Regions from separate parts of the Bacillus sp. 37MA genome, predicted to be linked through region 3. Evidence: riboswitches for the same ligand, from Rfam matches in the RefSeq annotation. Region 3 holds a riboswitch; each other region holds the start of a gene.
What was found. Region 3 has a riboswitch for S-adenosylmethionine ahead of A3M5_RS0113670 (methionine ABC transporter ATP-binding protein). Riboswitches for the same ligand answer to the same signal wherever they lie in the genome.
Positions count from the first base shown of each region.

Region 1: another riboswitch for S-adenosylmethionine. It lies ahead of A3M5_RS0120200 (hypothetical protein); the one in region 3 lies ahead of A3M5_RS0113670 (methionine ABC transporter ATP-binding protein).
Region 2: another riboswitch for S-adenosylmethionine. It lies ahead of metE (5-methyltetrahydropteroyltriglutamate--homocysteine S-methyltransferase); the one in region 3 lies ahead of A3M5_RS0113670 (methionine ABC transporter ATP-binding protein).

Region 1 is NZ_KB889752.1:3,672,105-3,676,349, forward strand. It holds partial or broken gene A3M5_RS26255 (DNA topoisomerase III) at 1-47, shown strand, start outside; gene metA (homoserine O-acetyltransferase MetA) at 301-1,209, shown strand; gene A3M5_RS0120195 (carbon-nitrogen family hydrolase) at 1,423-2,199, opposite strand; SAM riboswitch class I at 2,300-2,402, shown strand; gene A3M5_RS0120200 (hypothetical protein) at 2,572-2,994, shown strand; gene A3M5_RS0120205 (anthranilate synthase component I family protein) at 3,059-4,245, shown strand, end outside.
Region 2 is NZ_KB889752.1:3,642,893-3,647,137, reverse strand. It holds gene A3M5_RS0120075 (DMT family transporter) at 1-127, shown strand, start outside; gene metE (5-methyltetrahydropteroyltriglutamate--homocysteine S-methyltransferase) at 211-2,472, opposite strand; cobalamin riboswitch at 2,641-2,829, opposite strand; SAM riboswitch class I at 2,875-2,978, opposite strand; gene A3M5_RS0120065 (alpha-amylase) at 3,037-4,245, opposite strand, start outside.
Region 3 is NZ_KB889752.1:2,447,934-2,452,178, forward strand. It holds gene A3M5_RS0113660 (MetQ/NlpA family ABC transporter substrate-binding protein) at 98-949, opposite strand; gene A3M5_RS0113665 (methionine ABC transporter permease) at 979-1,647, opposite strand; gene A3M5_RS0113670 (methionine ABC transporter ATP-binding protein) at 1,640-2,665, opposite strand; SAM riboswitch class I at 2,739-2,843, opposite strand; gene A3M5_RS0113675 (thioredoxin family protein) at 2,920-3,228, opposite strand; gene A3M5_RS0113680 (hypothetical protein) at 3,231-3,587, opposite strand; gene gcvH (glycine cleavage system protein GcvH) at 3,682-4,065, opposite strand; gene A3M5_RS0113690 (arsenate reductase family protein) at 4,137-4,245, opposite strand, start outside.

The sequences.
Region 1 (4,245 bases), 1.2 Mb from region 3:
CGATTAACACAGCACTTGCCGATGCTTTGAAAAATTTAAAATTATAATGAGCAAAAACCGTTCCTAATTATTATCAAAAAATAATAATTAGGAACGGTTGTTTTTTTTCGGGAAAGGTGCCTATAATTATTATAATGTCTAGCTAAGGACGCTCTTGGTTCGAGGACCTCGCGATGTGAGTTATGAAGGCAGTACGATTAACGTCGTACTTTTAGTCTTCGTGTTATCCAAATGTGTATTTCCAATGAACAGGTGTCTTCGCTTATATTTAATGAAAATGTAAACCAGGGGGGAAACTAAATGCCAATTAACATACCATATCAGCTACCGGCACGTGAGGTTCTTGAAAAAGAGAATATTTTCATTATGGACGCGGATCGTGCTCGGATGCAGGATATCCGCCCGCTCAATATCCTTATTTTGAACTTAATGCCGGAAAAAGAAAAAACGGAAGCTCATTTGCTGCGATTGCTCGGCAATACACCGCTGCAAGTAAATGTTTCGTTTTTATATACAGCGACATATGAGTCAAAAAACGTAAGCAAATCACATCTTGAGCAATTTTATACGACACTAGAAGAAGTGAAAAGCCGCCGCTACGATGGACTGATTATTACAGGCGCACCGGTTGAGCTGATGGATTTTGAAAAGGTTAACTATTGGCCGGAATTACAGGATATTATGAATTGGGCAAAAACAAATGTCACATCGACATTGCATATTTGCTGGGGTGCCCAGGCAGCGTTGTATCATCATTACGGCATTGATAAATATGAACTACCGGGTAAATGTTCTGGTATATATAAACATACGATTACTGACCCGACTATTAAATTGTTACGCGGTTTTGACGACGAGTTTTATTCGCCGGTATCGCGTTATACAGATGTGAGTCAGGAAGCGATCGAAGCAAATGAAGACTTGGTTTTGCTCGCATCGTCACCGGAAGCCGGACCGCTTCTCATGATGTCAAAAGACGCACGAAACATTATGATCACTGGCCATTTGGAGTATGACGCGACTACGCTCGCAGAAGAATATGAGAGAGACTGTGCCAAAGGTATCGATATCGCGATGCCAGAAAACTACTTTCCAGATAACGACGCATCAAAACGCCCACTAAACAAATGGCGCTCGCACGCGCATTTGCTCTACTACAACTGGCTTAACTACTATGTCTATCAGGAGACGCCGTACGAGTGGAAATGAAAGGGTAAGACCCGAAAACCTGTCCATAGCTGATGGATAGGTTTTTTGACGTACAGGATGTACTAACAAAGGTGTTGCGACAGACGTCGCGTTTATAGCCTTTGATCTATCGATATGGGTGGTCATGAAATGAGATGAATGGTCAGAAATCGGTATGGGTGATCATCATTCAATAAGAAAAGCGCCACCGACACTGATCGGGGCGCTCAACAATTAATAAAATGACTCGAGTCTGTCTTCGAATACCGGAATGCGGCTCCGAATTTCGTCAATCGCATCAAAGTCAATTTCACCAATCAGCATTTCTTCCTCTTTACCTGCTTCTGCAATCACTTCGCCCCACGGCCCAACAATGATCGAATGTCCGGCGAATTGATTATCTGGATCAGAGCCTACACGGTTGCACGCAACGACATACGCCTGGTTTTCAATTGCTCGGGCAATTAACAATGTGCGCCAATGATCGACACGAGCGAGGGGCCACTCTGCCGGTACAAACAACACACGTGCGCCATTTAAGACGTGCTTTCGGAACCACTCTGGGAACCGAATGTCATAGCAAATAAATCCGGCCATTTTTTCGCCGTCCAATTCAAACAGTCCGTCCGTATCACCCGCAGCCAAATACTTTTCTTCGTTCATCAAACGGAACAAATGCAATTTGCTATACTCTTTTACGACCTCACCGTGATGATTCACAATGATCATCGTGTTTTTCACGCCGTCATCCGTGTCATTTGCAATCGAACCGCCAACGATATGCATTCTATATTTTTTCGCTGCATCAGACAAAAATGCTTTTGTCCGCGAAGCACCGGTATCAGCGATCTCATCAAGCCGCGTTAAGTCGTAACCAGTCGTCCATAACTCGGGCAAGACCGCGAGTTCACACCCTGCTTCATGTGCTTTTTTCAAATAGTCTGCCGCGCGTTTATAATTCAAATCTGGATTACCAAAGGCGATGTCTATCTGTAAACAAGCTATTTTCATTTCCCTAGCCTCCGCTTCTTTTTGAAAATTGTATCATGGTTGACAGAGAAAATGAAACGTGCCATAATCCATCTTACATAATAAACGGACAATTTAATACATCTTATCAAGAGCAGGTGGAGGGACAAGCCCGATGACACCCGGCAACCGACCTATTTTTAGGCACGGTGCTAAATCTTGCAGTTACGGCTGAGAGATAAGAGGAATACATAGACGAATCCCTCTTCCATATTCTCAGGAAGAGGGATTTTTATATTTTAAAAGGGAGGGCTTGCCATAGCAGTCGCAGAAAAAATAAAACAGGAAAAAGAGTTGAAAATCACATTAGGCAATTTATACAATACTATTCAACCGCAACAAGGAGAGCGAATCATGGTTATCGGCGGCTCAGAAACATTAACGGCGCGATGTTCAGATGCCGGTGCGATTGTCCTGCCCGTAGCTATCTTTTCACAAATAAAGCAAAATGAATTTGATACAGTCGCGGCTCCGCTGTCGATTCACGGATATGCAGAAGGAGCACAGTGGACGGCACAGGCATACGATGTGCTCAAGGTAGGCGGCCGTTTCGTCGTCGATTTCGCCGAAGCAAGCTCACTTCCACCCGCTTCCGACTTTCCATACGCGGAAACACTCCCAGGCTACTGGGAGCGTTTGAAAGCGGTCGGCTTTACGACGATTTTATTTCAGCAGCTGACGGCTCAGAACGCGCGTGAAGCTGTTTTAAATGGTTGGACGGAACTCATGATAGCTGAATTTCCTGTTATTGTTAACCGCTTCATTGCTGTAAAATAACCATTCCCAAACAAGTGCCGCCCGTATTATGATGAATGTAGAACATTGTGAAAGGTGGCACCACGTGAACATTTTTTACCGTAAAACAACCTACAATAAAGATCAATTTTTCACTCAATATACAGTACTGACGAAAAATGAACCGCATCATGCCTTGCTTGAAAGCGGACGCGGAGGACGCTATAGCTTTGCAGGAATGAAGCCATCGGCTATTGCGACGTCTACAACTGAAGGACTTCTTTTGCAAGAAAAAGGGCAAGAGAAGCTGTTTAAAGGGAACCCGCTTCATATGTTGATCCAGCTTTTAAACGAGCGAAACATATCGAAACGGGATGATCTCCCAGACTTTCAAGGCGGTGCGGTGGGCTGGATCAGTTACGATTATGTCCGGTTCATTGAAGTGCTCCCTAGGGTAGCGAAGCAAGACATTGACCTTCCCGATGTACAGTTTTTGCTGTTTGATGAATGGGCGGCATTCGATCATGAAACGAACGAATTATTTGTCATGAAAATGGGTGAAACGGATGAGGGACTGGATGAATTATTCGCTAGTTGGCTTGATTTGGCTGAACCAACCAATAATTGGTCGCAAGCTAAATCGAAAGGCAGTACGGACGTATCGTTTCCAGAAGAGCTGTTTAAACATGCTGTTGAGCAAGTGCGTGAATACATTGCGGCAGGAGATGTATTCCAAGTCAATTTATCAGTGCGCCGGTCGAAAGCACTCGATGTGCCGCCGCTTGCCGTTTATGCAAAGCTGCGTGAATTGAATCCATCGCCGTATATGGCGTACATTCAAACACCTGATTTTCAAATTGTGTCAGGATCGCCGGAATTGCTCGTGAAAAAAAATGGTACTAAGCTCTCGACACGCCCAATTGCTGGAACACGCTCTCGCGGAAAAGATGATATGGAAGATGAGCAGCTTGCAGCAGAACTGATCAACAATGAAAAAGAGCGGGCGGAACATGTGATGCTTGTCGATTTAGAGCGAAATGATCTCGGCCGTGTGTCCCGGTATGGCACGGTTGAAGTAAATGAATTTATGGTCATTGAAAAATACTCACATGTGATGCACATCGTCTCAAACGTGCGCGGCGAACTCGCTGAAGGTAAAACGAATGCGGATGTCATCGACGCAGTCTTCCCTGGTGGCACGATTACCGGTGCACCTAAAGTGAGGACGATGGAAATTATTGAAGAGCTTGAACCAGTGCAACGGGGTATTTACACAGGATCGATCGGCTGGAT
Region 2 (4,245 bases), 1.2 Mb from region 3:
AGGTATTGGCACCGTTGGTTCTGCCGTACTAGGAATGTGTTTATTTGGTGAATCAAGAGATTGGACAAGAATACTATGCATTGCCGTTATTTTAATCTCTGCCGTTGGCTTAAAATTAACCGCTTAAAAGGAAACTACAGACAATCGCTTTCAAAATGAAGCTTTTGTCTGCAGGCTAAAAGGTTCCTGCGAATGCAGGAACCTTTTTCATTAAACGCTGGCTTTTATTTGTTCACGCACTTCTTTTGCCGCTTCGACCATCACCTTTAAGGCAGCGATTGTTTCTTCTTCTTTACGTGTCTTCAGTCCACAATCCGGATTGACCCAAAATTGCTTCGGATCAAGTACGCGTAACGCACGACTGATGTTTTGAATTATTTCTTCTTTCATCGGCACCCGCGGACTGTGAATGTCATAGACACCAAGCCCGATTTCTTTATCATAATGGTAGCTTTCAAATGCGCTGATCAACTCGCCATGGCTTCTTGACGTTTCAATTGAAATAACGTCCGCATCCATCGCAGAAATGCTGTCAATGATCTTTTCAAAATCAGAATAGCACATATGCGTGTGAATTTGCGTGTCTGGCTCCACCGTTGAGACAGATAACTTAAATGCCTTGACCGCGTAATTAAGATACTCTTGCTCATTTCGTTTTTTCAACGGAAGCCCTTCTCGGATCGCCGGTTCATCCACTTGAATCATATGGATGCCCTGTGTTTCAAGTGCTTTTACTTCTTTCCGAAGAGCAAGCGCAATTTGATTCATCACGGTCGCCTTTGGCACATCTTCACGAACGAATGACCAGTTAAAAATCGTCACCGGCCCTGTCAGCATTCCTTTTACAGGACGGCTTGTCAAAGACTGTGCATATACGGTTTCTTTTACTGTCAGCTCATTAATAAAATCAACATCCCCGTAAATAACCGGCGGCTTTACACAACGCGAGCCGTACGACTGCACCCAGGCAAACTGTGTAAAATAAAAACCTTTCAGCTTTTCACCAAAAAATTCAACCATGTCCGTCCGTTCAAATTCACCGTGAACGAGAACATCGAGATCCAGCTTTTCTTGAATGTCAATCCACTTTTTCATTTCCTGTTTGATAAACGACGCATAATCAGCTGCTGATAGTTCATTTTTACGCCATTGCTGACGTTTTTTCCTTACTTCTGTTGTTTGTGGGAAACTTCCAATCGTCGTTGTCGGTAATAAAGGCAGCTGGAACTTTTCACGCTGTAATACTTGTCGTTCAGCAAATGGACGTGACCTGTCTCCTGTATCAAGTTCCGCTTGCTTCACTTCTTTTTGAACGTGAACACTATCTCTTCCTGGAATAACAGGTGCTACATAATTCAGCAATTCTTTTTCACGAAGCGCTGATTGCAATAATTGAAGTTCATCCAGCTTTTCGTTCGCAAACGCGAGTCCCTCTTTTAGAAATTCAGGCATTTTCGCTTCCGATTCTGTCGTAACCGGCACGTGCAAAAGGCTGCATGATGGCTGTATGATTAGACGTTCTTCACTCGTATGGGCTGTAAGTGATTTTAGCAGCTCCCACTGTTCACGCACATCCGCTCTCCAAATATTTCGTCCGTTAATCACACCGGCAAAAAGAACTTTTTCTTCCGGAAACCCCTTTTCTTCAATGCTTGATGCATTTTCTCCCCGATCATGAACAAAATCAAGCCCGAACCCGTCAACTGGAAGTGACGTGACAAACGTGTAGTCATCGATTGAATCAAAATACGTCTGAATAAGAAGGCGACTCGTTCCTTTCGCTTTTGAAAGAGCATCGTATACATTTGTAACAATTTCTTTTTCTTCTTCTGTCAGCGTGAATTGTAGCGATGGATCGTCAATTTGAATCCAATCAGCACCTGCTTCACTTAACTCACGAATGACCGTTTCATAATGCGGCAGCAGCGCATAAACAGTGGATCCAAATTCTTCTGGCGTATAGCCCTTTCCTAGCTTCACAAATGTGAACGGGCTAATGACCACAGGCTTCCCTGTAATACCCGCTTCATTTTTTGCTTCTAAAAACAGGTCAAGCGGACGATTATGCACAAGCAATGGCGTGCATTTGTTTAATTCCGGAACGATATAGTGATAGTTTGTATTAAACCATTTGGTCATTTCCATAGCTACAGCTTGTTTTGACCCGCGTGCCATTTGAAAATATAGATCAAGCGATACACTGCCTCCATCGTATTCAAAACGTTCCGGTACAAGGCCAAACATCGAAGCCGTATCAAGGACATGATCATAAAAACTAAAGTCTCCGACCGGAATCATGTCGATTCCTTTTTCTTTCTGGATGCGTAAATAGCCAAGGCGAAGTTCTTTCATTTCCTGCAAAAAATCCGTTTGTTTCGTTTCACCGGACCAGTATTTTTCAATAGACCGTTTCCATTCTCTTTTTTCTCCAATGCGCGGGTATCCCGATACTGACGTTAAATAACTGTTCATTTTCTTCACTCCTGTAAGATGATTTCCCTCAAATTATGGTGATTTCCATAAAAAAGCTCTCTTTCTGTAACAGAAAGAGAGCAGAATATAAATCAACCGGGATTGAGATCATCATACATCGCGGCATTCATCATTTTCGACCACTCCTCTCTATAACGCGTAGAGCATAAAAAGTGCGTACATATGGCAGGTCTCCTGACTCTGGTTCAGCGTTTTTCATTCCTTCCCATTTCAAATGAAACAGTGGTTTTATGAAAAACTCCCCATTACAGTGGCGCGACCGTACCGGACTTTCACCGGACTTCCCTTTTAAGAAATGCTGAACTGCTGCATTTCACCATATGCTTGTATTAAATTAAAAAACTTCCTACTCGAAAACAGGAAGTTTATTTCATCATAAACCTCTCATTTCCCAAAGCGATCATGCTTTGCTGGAATTAGCACCTTTCATTTCTGATGGTTGCCGGGCTTCATAGGGCCAGTCCCTCCGCCGCTCTTTATAAGAGTATATATTCTTTTTAATGATTACGAAGATTCTATCATGCACTTTTTTTTGTGTCAACTTTATTCGACATCTTTCTCTGGTAGTCCCCAGACAGAAACGCCGCCTGCATTAACCGGGAATGTTGCCCAGCCACCTTCATCAATTTCAATAATGTCTTCACGCGTTTTCACGAAATCAACCCATTTTTCTCCGGCACGTTCTTCACCGACAAACATTCTTTTTTGACCGCCTTCCTCGCTGTTATTAATGACAACAGCGCAGCCTGAACGTTCGATTTCTTCAACGCCGCGCCGCACCCAGCCGATTGTATTTGGATGGTCAAAATAGTCTTCTTGATCCCCATATGCTTTATGTAATCGACTATATAATAATGGATCGATCGCTTCTTTTTTACCTTTGATCGGTTTCTCGCCGCCAATACCATAGTAATCCCCATAAAATACACATGGGTAGCCATCTTTACGAAGCAGTGTCAGTGCATAAGCGCTTTGTTTAAACCAGTCGGCTAAAAAGGATTCCAACGATTCATTCGGCTGCGTATCATGGTTATCAACGAATGTGACCGCGTTTTGAGGATAGGTTTCAACGATCGTTCCCTTGAATATTTCCCGCAAATCATACTTAGCACCTTGCTGTGAGGCACCGTATAGATTATATTTAAGCGGTACGTCAAACAAATGAATACGGCCGTCTGCTTCTTTAATCATATGTTCACAATCATCCAGTTCTGGTACCCAAAACTCGCCGACGAAAAAGAAATCCTTGCCTCGCTCATCCTGTACTTCTTTCGTAAATTGATCAATAAATTCATAATCAATATGTTTAATGGCATCCAAGCGGTAGCCGTCACAATTAAGCGTTTTAGCCATCCACTTACCCCATCGGATCATTTCTTCACGCACTTTCGGGTGGTTATAATCAATGTTCGCAAACATTAAGTAGTCATAATTGCCAAATTCATCATCGACATTTTCATTCCACTTTTTATGCTCGCCTTCAATGCGAAAAATACCGGTCCGGTCTTCTTTTGCATTATAATCCGTGCCGTTAAAATGTTCAAAAGTCCATTCAAAATCAGAATATTTGCCTTTTCGTCCGGGAAACGTAAATTTCGTCCAGCCTTCAATATCAAATGGCTTTTCTGAAATAATTTTTTTCCGGTCTTTCTGATCCACTTCAATGACTTTGAATGTTTCTTTGTCATCCGCACCTGCTTTATGGTTCATGACAACGTCGATGTACACAAGTATACCTTCATCGTGACATGC
Region 3 (4,245 bases):
TCATTCGCAAAATATAAACGATATCCTCTTGAATTCGCAATTATTTGAAAATTTAGCATAAAAAACGCCTGGCTCGCAGCCAGACGTTTCTAACGTTTTATTTGTTGACCGGTACGAATGCCCCGCCCCACTCTTCCAACATAAAGTCTTCAATTTCTTGAGAGTGAAGAACATCAACAAGTGCTTTAATTTTTTCTTTGTCTTCATCGCCGGCACGTACAGCGATAATATTTGCGTATGGTGAGTCTTTTCCTTCAAGAGCAATTGCATCTTCGAGTGGGTTCAAGCCGGCATCTACCGCATAGTTTGAGTTAATCATGACGGCATCACCTTCATCGTTATTATAAATTTGTGGAAGCAAAGCAGGTTCATAATCATAGTCGAATTTCAAATTCTTTTTGTTTTCAGCAATATCATCGAGTGTCGCTGATTCTTTCACCACACCGTCTTTCAATGTAATTAATCCTGCTTCTTCAAAAAGAGCCAAAACACGTCCATGATCCGCAACAGATGAACTTAAAATAATTTTCGCTCCATCTGGAAGTTCTTTTAAACTTTTGTATTTTTTAGAATAAACGCCAATAGGTTCAACATGGATACCCCCAGCGTTCACAAAATCATAGCCATGTTCTTTTTTTTGAACTTCAAGGTAAGGAACGTGTTGGAAGTAGTTCGCATCCACTTCTCCTTCATCTAACACTTTATTCGGCAAAACGTAGTCTTGAAATGTTTCTACTTCAAGTGTATATCCTTTTTCCTTTAATGCAGCTTTTGCCTCTTCTAAAATAACTGCATGAGGTACGGGACTTGCCGCTACAACAATTGTTTTGTCCTCTTCTGATGTACCAGAATCTGCTTTTTCTTTATCTGTTGATTCTTCCCCACCTCCGCATGCTGCCAAAGCAAGCACGATCGCGGCTGTTAAAAACCCGAGAAGCCATTTTTTCATCATGTCATTCCTCCTGAAAATATTTTATCTTATCGTTTATCCAGTTTTCGTGTGAACGTGTCCCCGATAAACTGAATGATAAACACAATAATGAGTATAACGATTGTCGCCATCAGTGTCACATCATTACGGCTACGCTGGAATCCGTCTAAAAAGGCGAGATTTCCTAGTCCTCCTGCCCCAATGACACCCGCCATCGCTGTGTAACCCACAAGGGCAATCGCTGTGACGGTGAGTCCTGAAACGAGTGCTGGCAACGATTCTGGGATGAGCACTTTTCGAATAATCGTACTTGTGGATGCCCCCATTGCTCTTGCCGCTTCAATCACACCTTTATCAATTTCACGCAGCGCAATTTCAACCATGCGTGCATAAAATGGGGCCGCTCCGATAATAAGTGCCGGCAACGCCGCATTTTCACCGATAATCGTGCCGATAATCGCTTTCGTAAACGGAATGAGCAGGACGATTAAAATGATAAATGGAATTGAGCGGAAGACATTGACAATAACCGCCGTGATGCCATAGACCGCTTTATTTTCCCACAGCTGTCCTTTCGATGTTAAAAAGAGCAATAAGCCGAGCAAAAGGCCGAGAACGAATGTGATAACGACAGAAATGCTCGTCATATAAAGCGTCTGAAGTGTCGCTTCCCACATTTTGTCCCAGTCTACATTTGGAAACCATTGTTCAATCATACATAATAACCTCCGAATCTACTTGCTGCGCATCTAAAAACGCCACTGCTTTGTCGACTTCAGAAGCATTACCGGTTAAATGGACGAACAATGTTCCGTATGCACCATTTTGCGTCTGTGAAATTTTCCCTTGCAAAATGTTGACCGCGACATCAAAGCGTCGAATAATTTCTGTAATGACCGGCTGTTCAGTCGATACACCGACGAACGTCAATTTAACAATTTTTCCATCTGGGTGTGCCTCTACTAAATGACGGACTGTTTCTTTCGACTCTTCCGGCTCCGTCACCTGCTGGACAAATCGTTTTGTAATTAACTGTTCAGGGCGGCGGAATACATCAAGCACCGGGCCCATTTCAACGATTTTACCTGCTTCCATTACCGCAACACGATGACAAATTTTGCGGATAACGTGCATTTCATGTGTAATAAGCACGATTGTCAGCCCGAGGCGTTCATTAATATCGACGAGTAATTCTAAGATGGAATCCGTCGTCTGTGGGTCAAGCGCCGATGTTGCTTCATCACATAATAATACTTTCGGGTTATTTGCGAGTGCCCGAGCGATACCTACACGCTGCTTCTGGCCGCCTGACAATTGCGAAGGATAGGAGTCCCCGCGTCCATCAAGACCGACAAGCTCGATCAATTCATTCACACGTTTGTCCCGTTCCGCTTTTGACACGCCCGCAATTTCAAGCGGAAACGCAATATTTTCGCGCACTGTGCGAGACCAAAGTAAATTGAAGTGTTGAAAAATCATACCGATTTCTTGGCGCGCTTTCCGTAATTCGCCGCCTTTAATTTTTGATACCGTCCGCCCTGCAACGGTTACAGATCCTTCCGTCGGTGCCTCAAGGCCGTTCAACATGCGGATAAGCGTACTTTTACCTGCGCCGCTATAGCCGATCATACCGAAAATCTCGCCTTCTAAAATGGAAAGATTTATATCGTCAACGGCCGTAACGGGGCCATTTTTTGTTTGAAATATTTTCTTTACCTGTTCAATTAAAATCATGTTGTTAACTCCTTTTCACAAAAAAAGCCTGTCTGCGGATAATAACAGAAAGGCAGTGCGTAAAGTTCCCTTTCTCTCATCTCTCGAAGCACATTGCTTTGTGTGATTTGGCACCTTTTCTAAAAAAGATGGTTGCCGGGCTTCATCGGGCACATCCCTCAGCCTCTCTTGATAAGAGTTATTATGAATATGAATGGATTCTACCACCGGAATGACAGTTATGTCAACAGCAAAAATGTATATTTTTTACATTTTTATCCTATTTGAAAATGAGACATTATTTCTTCATATATATAGGGAACTGACTGAAAAGCGTAAATTTTCTTTTTAAGTTTTCCTTCTGACATTAAAAGTAAACAAGGAACGCTTTCAATCGCAAATTCGCGGGCAATGTCTTCATGATAATTTAAATCAATCCGCTCAAGCGGCAAATCAATGTTCATCGCTTCAACAATATCAAGCATTCTGCCGGCTACTTGGCATGTGCCGCACATCGGCGTGTACACATATAAAGCCGCTTTGGGGGCGGCTAAAAAATCGTAAATTGATTGAACTGTTTTCATTGTTATGGCAATCCTTCTTTCTCTAAAAACTCCCCGCGTACATCGATATTCGCCGCCATTAAAACAGACGCAAGATCGCGATGAGGGACAGAGGCGACTTCTTTATATCTACGGTCAATATAGAGATGACGGGCATGAGGCAACTCACGTTTAAACTGACGGCGCAGCTTTTCACCCGATGCATCTGCATCGACTAAAATGTACACATCCCGCTCGAACAATTCATCTACAAGTTCATCTAGACGCGATATGCCAATCGTCCCATTCGTACAAATGATGTCTACCGGTTCTTTCACAATTTCAGCCACTCGTTTACGATCGGATAACCCTTCGACGATAATTGCTTTTTCCAGAATCATCACCATCACCCCGCTGCACGTTGTTAACTCTATTTTCACTCGTTTCCGGGAAAAAAGCAAAGTAAAAAAGACCGGCAATGGACCGGCCCGGCAATTACTCTTCTTTTACTCTTTCTTCGTACTGCGCTGCTGTCATCAATTTGTCAATTTGTGACGCATCAGACGGCTCAATTAAAATCATCCATGCTTTATCGTAAGCAGATTCATTTACGAACTCAGGACTGTCTTCAAGTTCTTCGTTGATTTCAATAACTTTTCCGCTGATCGGTGCGTACAACTCTGAAACTGTTTTAACGGATTCTACGCTTCCGAACGGCTCGTCAACCTTAATTTCATCACCAACAGCTGGCAGCTCAACAAATACAATATCACCTAGTTCAGATTGCGCAAAATCAGTAATGCCGATGCGCACGTTCCCCTCTTCTTGTTTCACCCATTCATGTTCTTCAGAATAACGCAGCTCTTTAGGCACATTCATTTGTTTATACCTCCAGATTAAAATAAGTATACTCTACACTTTACTGATTCATCAGACAGAATGCAAGATCATCATTGCCACTTCGCATTATATTCATCTTCTTTAAAACCAACCGTTACCGTTTCATCGCCAATCGCGAGTGGACGTTTGATCAGCATACCGTCTGACGCAAGAATATGG